Linked DNA regions of Candidatus Pseudothioglobus singularis PS1. The protein of the gene in region 1 interacts with the protein of each later gene in a pairwise test. Links are inferred from orthologs where the notes say so. Each region holds a gene or a part of one and is shown in the gene's direction. Other genes may lie near its edges.

What was found.
Region 2: the proteins of rlmB (region 1) and tsaE interact in binary tests that used the Escherichia coli proteins (3 or more experiments, as listed by UniProt). The link is inferred for Candidatus Pseudothioglobus singularis PS1 from one-to-one orthologs.

The regions. Positions count from the first base shown.
Region 1 is NZ_CP006911.1:754,352-757,310, reverse strand. It holds rlmB (23S rRNA (guanosine(2251)-2'-O)-methyltransferase RlmB), read left to right. Parts: upstream 1-1,086; coding sequence 1,087-1,833; downstream 1,834-2,959. Other genes in the region: plsX (phosphate acyltransferase PlsX), read left to right, coding at 2,617-2,959; rpmF (50S ribosomal protein L32), read left to right, coding at 2,409-2,609; W908_RS03875 (YceD family protein), read left to right, coding at 1,881-2,405; W908_RS03885 (peptidylprolyl isomerase), read left to right, coding at 196-1,074; W908_RS03890 (LPS-assembly protein LptD), read left to right, coding at 1-196. UniProt on the Escherichia coli protein: Specifically methylates the ribose of guanosine 2251 in 23S rRNA.
Region 2 is NZ_CP006911.1:1,323,350-1,326,276, forward strand. It holds tsaE (tRNA (adenosine(37)-N6)-threonylcarbamoyltransferase complex ATPase subunit type 1 TsaE), read left to right. Parts: upstream 1-1,198; coding sequence 1,199-1,657; downstream 1,658-2,927. Other genes in the region: W908_RS08900 (uroporphyrinogen-III synthase), read right to left, coding at 1-160; W908_RS06715 (calcium/sodium antiporter), read left to right, coding at 258-1,208; W908_RS06725 (N-acetylmuramoyl-L-alanine amidase family protein), read left to right, coding at 1,642-2,763; dsrK (sulfate reduction electron transfer complex DsrMKJOP subunit DsrK), read right to left, coding at 2,768-2,927. UniProt on the Escherichia coli protein: Required for the formation of a threonylcarbamoyl group on adenosine at position 37 (t(6)A37) in tRNAs that read codons beginning with adenine.

The DNA.
Region 1 (2,959 bases):
TGAAACAACTGGAATAGCTTATGAATCCTGTTGCTGGGCATTTAGATTAGCTCATTTCAAAGAAGATAACTCCTCAGGTGGCCACAACTACAGCACTGGAATGGAGCTAGTTCTAACTGGTCTAGGGTCAACTTCATCTCCTCTTAAAGATAAAATAGAAAATAAAATTCAGGGGTATACAGCTAATCTAAGATAATGAAAAAAATCTTAGTTCTGCTCCTTTTTATATGTTCAAGTAGTGTTTTTTCAGAAAACACAATAATCGCCATAGCTAACAATAATGCTATTACATTAAATTCTTTAATAATTCATTTGGATAAAGCAAGCTCCAAGCAAGAAAAAATAAAGATTATTAATAATCACATTGACAATAAACTTCAAATACAAAAAGCTACTGAACTGAAATTAACTCCAACTAAGAGAGATATTGAAAACATATTAAATAATATTGCTCAAAGTAATAATCTCTCTTTGAAAGAATTAATGGGTTTTGAGAATTTTTCTTCAATTGAGAAAAAAGTTTTAGAGAATTTATCGATTTTAAATTTACAAAGATTTATTACTAAAGAGTTAAAGATTTCTGAAGAGCAAATTCTTACGTTATGCCCAGATAAGAAAGTTATTAAAGATGAAAAACAAATTAAGATTGCTCAAATAATTATTTCTGAAATAGATAATCAAAACATTGACTTAGCCAAAAAAAACCTATTGATAAAAGATTTTCTGAGCAAGCTTGCAGGTCATATTGAAAAAGGAGCTTCATTTGAAGCCTTTGCAAAACTCCACTCACAGCATCCAAGTTATTATAATGGTGGCATTACAGACTGGCTTAGAGTCGAAGGTCCAACTCTAAAGATGCTAGATTCACTTGGCATTAAAGAAGTTTCAGAAATTTATATGACTGATTTTGGACTTGCAATTGCAACAAAGGTTGATGAACGTTTTATTAGTAGTAAACTTAAAGAATGCAAAGAAAGAGCGATCTATGAGCATGCTGAAATGTATTATTCAGATTGGCTAACAAATCTCAGAGAAGAAGCCAATATAGAAATTTATTATGACAAATTACTTTAAAACATAATTTTAATGTCCAAATCTATTAATTTATTTGGCTTTCATAGCATTGAAAGCTTGCTTATAACTAATCCTGAATTGATTATCAAAGTTTCAATTCTAAATAATAGGAAAGATAAAAGAGTCAGTGATTTAGTCAAAATACTAACAATTCAGAAAATAGCATTTTCAATGACTGATAAAAATGATTTGAATCGTATTGCAAAAGGCGAAGTTCATCAGGGAGTTATTTCTGAGGTAATACTTCCTCCAGTTCTGACTGAAGAATTACTTTTTAAATCTATTAGTGAAAATTCATTAAAGCCTTTAATATTAGTTTTAGATTCAATTCAAGATCCAAGAAACTTGGGTGCCTGCCTAAGAAGTGCTAACGCTGCTGGTGTTGATTATGTGGTCATTAATAAAGATGGGTCTGCACCTATTAATGCGGTAGTTCATAAAACCTCCGCTGGAGCTGTAAATAGCCTTAAAATTTTTCATGTCACAAACCTATCACGAACAATCAAAGAGTTTCAAAAAAGAGGAATATGGGTTATTGGTTTAGATGGTTCATCTAAATCAACTATCTATGATGTAAATTTAACTGATGCAACTGCGATAGTAATGGGCGCAGAAGGCAAAGGTATAAGAAGATTAATTAAAGAAAACTGTGATCAAATTGTTACAATACCTATGTCTGGAACTATTGAAAGCCTTAACGTCTCTGTTGCCACAGGTATTGCTCTTTTCGAGAGTAAAAGACAAAGAGAATCCACTTAACATACATAAAAATTTTGGGTATAATTTTCGGCTTTAGAAATTAGATAATGGAAAAGAGTACGCAGCTTCCAAAAACTATAAAAGTATTTAACTTTGCTAAAAAAGAAGTTAATTTGCACGGTGAATATAAAATTGCAAACGTGCCTAGAGTTTCAGATCTAGCAAGGAATAATGAAGACAATTTAAAAGTGAATTTATCTTTTCATTTAGAAAATGGAAAAACCCCTTGCGTTAAGGGGATAATTAATTCTAAGATAGTTTTAGATTGTCAGCGCTGCTTAGACGCCCTAAATTTAGATTTAAAGGTGTTTTTTAATCTTGCCTTTGTAAGATATGAAAGCCAAGCAGAAGGACTAGATAAAGTTTACGAGGTATATGTTTTGGGAGAGGATGAAGAAATAAATACATTGGATTTAATATCTGATGAGCTTCTTTTGTCGCTTCCAATGGCACCATCTCATAAGTTTGATTGCAGTTTAAAAGTTGAATCAGAAATAAAGGTTGAAAAGGTTCATGAAAATCCTTTCGATGTTCTAAAAAATATTAAAATAGCCGATTTTGGCAAGGAGTAAAAAATGGCAGTTCAAAAAAGCAGAAAGACACCTTCTAAAAGAGGGATGCGTCGCTCTCACAATGCGTTAAAAAATCCTGCATTGTCTGAAGATCCAGAAACAGGCGAAACTCACCTTAGACATCATATTACCGCTGATGGATATTATCGTGGGAAGCAGGTAATTAAATCTGCTGCTGATGATATCGAAGAAGTAGAAGCCTAAACAATCCATGTCTATAAGGGTATCAATAGATGCCTCAGGTGGTGATTTTGGATTTTCAGTCACTATCAATGCTGGTATTAGTGCCTTAAAGACCTATGATGATCTTTTAATCAATTTTGTAGGTGATGAGGCTGGGATTAAGAATGAGCTGAATAAAAATTCTTCTTATTCAAATTTTGCTGATCGTATTGATGTCACTCATGCCTCAGAGGTTATCAATATGAGTGATTCTCCCTCTGTGGCTCTAAGACACAAAAAAGACTCCTCAATGAGGATTGCTATTAACCTAGTTAAAAATGGTGATGCTGATGCTTGCGTAAGTGCTGGCAATACAGGCGCACTCATGTCCA
Region 2 (2,927 bases), 570 kb from region 1 along the record:
CAGTCTGAATTTTGATGATCTCAAAAGCAGGAAACAAAGCATAATCAATATTTCTGTTATTTAGAAGTAACTCTAAGTTTTTAGTTTGAGAAATGGGTCTTGTAATGAGGATCATCCATTTATTATAGATATTTGACTTTGGAAATCTAGTATTTATCAATATCGATCTGCATTATTAGATCATTAATACGAACGTGTTTATTAAAATCAAACTTCGATGACTCTATAATAAACGTTAAATTATTTTTAACATTACTATGCTTATCTCAGTCCTATCTCTTTTAATTGGTTTCACCTTACTTGTTTGGAGTGCTGATGCATTTACAGATAATGGCGCTAAAATAGCCAGAATATTTAACATTTCACCACTAATTATTGGCTTATTGATCTTTGGTTTTGGTACATCAGCACCAGAGATGTTAGTCTCTGGACTTGCTGCTTATGATGGTCATCCTGAATTAAGTATTGGAAATGCATTTGGCTCAAACATTTTTAATATTGGCTTAGTACTTGCAGTTGCTGCAATTATCCATCCAGTAATTGTAGAAAAAAATGTCTTAAAAAAAGAATGGCTCTTTCTATTTTTATCCACTTTAGTTATTGGGTTCCTACTAATAGATGGCTTTTTAAGTTTTATCGATGGCTCCATTCTACTAACACTACTTCTCCTATTCTTATATTATGTTTTTAACGAGTCAAAAAAAGATAACAACCTTGAAAATGAAGTCTCTGAAGACACAAACAAGGACCAATCCAAAGGGAAAACTTGGCTTCTCCTAATCATATCCTTAGTAATATTAGTATCCAGCGCCAGGCTTGTTGTTTGGGGCGGTACAAATCTTGCATTAGCTTTTGGAGTAAGCGACTTAATTATTGGATTAACAGTGGTTGCATTGGGAACAAGCTTGCCAGAACTAGCAGTTGCCATTAGCAGTGCTTTAAAAAAACAACATCAAATGATTATTGGCAATATTATTGGCTCCAATTTATGGCTCCAATTTATTTATTCATTAGGTGTTTTAGCCATTCCAGGCTTAATCCTTCCTTTTCAGATTCCTTCAGAAGTAATGAGTAGAGACTATATTTATATGCTTATCTTTACTTTGTTGATTCTTATTTTCTCTTTAAAGTTAAGAATAAGCCGGTTTGGAGGTTTAATTTTACTGACGATTCTGGCCAGTTATCTATACCAATTAGTTTGGATTTAATATTAAAAAATCTCGATGATACAAAAGCACTTGGTGAAAAACTTGCAGAGTGTTGCTCAAATCTTGAATATCCTTGTGTCATATATTTGATTGGTGATCTTGGTGTTGGAAAAACGACTTTAGCTCAAAACTTTATTAAGTACTTTGGGTTCATCAAAGTAAAAAGCCCAACTTACACCCTTGTTGAGAGTTATCAAAATGAAAATGTTGATATTCATCACTTTGATTGCTATCGATTGACAGACCCAGAGGAATTAGAATATATCGGAATACGTGAATATCTCAAGCCTAGATGCCTTCAGCTTATTGAATGGCCAGAGCTAGGAAAGGGTGCACTAGCAAAATCAGATATTTCAATTGAATTAAGTGGCAATGGAGATATAAGAAATGCCAAAATAACATTTCAAACTGATTTAGGTCAATCTATAAAAGAATGCGCTATTGGATAAGTTTATTTTTTATTGTTTATTCTGCTTTCTCGCTTGCAGATGATAAAACGACTCTTTATGATTTTAGATACTGGTCTGCTCCAGACCATACTCGAATCGTTATTGATAAAGAAGAGGATACACTTTTTAATATCAAAAGTTTTGATGATTACCTCATTATAAGCTTTGATGATGCTGAGGTTTTATCTGAAACTTTTTCAAATCTTTTCTTTAAAGACTCTCGTATAAAAAAAGTTAGAATCAAACGCGATAAAGAAACTATTAAATTAATTGTTCATATTAATAATAAATTTAGCACTAAGCACTTCACTTTAAAGCCAAATGCAAAATACAAGTACCATCGATTGGTAGTAGATGTTATCGATTCAGAGCTCAAAATAACAAAAAAAATTACAAAGCCTGAAGTAGTTACGCCTATACAAAATCAAAAAATTATCCTTGTCGATGCGGGTCATGGTGGTGAAGATTCGGGCGCAATTGGAAAAAACCGATCTAAAGAGAAAGATGTCAACCTGGCTATTGCTAAAAAATTAGTGGCAATCATTAATAAAAATAAGAATTTGAAGGCAGTATTAACTAGAAGTGGTGATTATTATGTTCCACTAACAAAAAGAATTACAATCGCTCAAAAAGAAAAAGCAACAATGTTTATTTCTATTCATGCGGATGCTGTCGAAAGTCCTGTTGCGAAAGGTGCCTCTGTTTATATATTAAGTGAGAAAGGGAATAATAGTAAATTGGCAAAACAGTTGGAAACATCTCAAAACGTAGTTGATCAATTTGGAGGAGTCGAATCAGTTATTGATAGTGACCAGTTTCTCAAAAATATTTTGAAAGATTTTTCAAGAAAGGATCGTGACATGCAATCATTTAATCTTGCAAACGAGATAATAAAACAACTTGAAAAAATTGGACCAATTCATAAAAAAGTTCCTCAGAAAGCTAACTTTGTTGTACTCAAGTCTCCCTCAATTCCCTCGGTATTAGTCGAAACTGCCTTTATATCGAATCCAACTCAGGAAAAGAGACTCACCAACAGCAAGCAACAAACTAAAATTGCACAGTCAATCTATCAAGGCATTTTGAAATATTACAGTACCTTATAGAAATCTATGCTTCAGTATCTGAGCTTTTATTTAACACAATAGCCTCACTAACGAGCTGATGAACACTCACAATCATGTATGGGTCAAAATCATAATTAGGGAGAACTTTAGAAAACTGTGATTTACAGATAGCGCAAATCGCAGCCAGGGTGTTTACTCCTTTT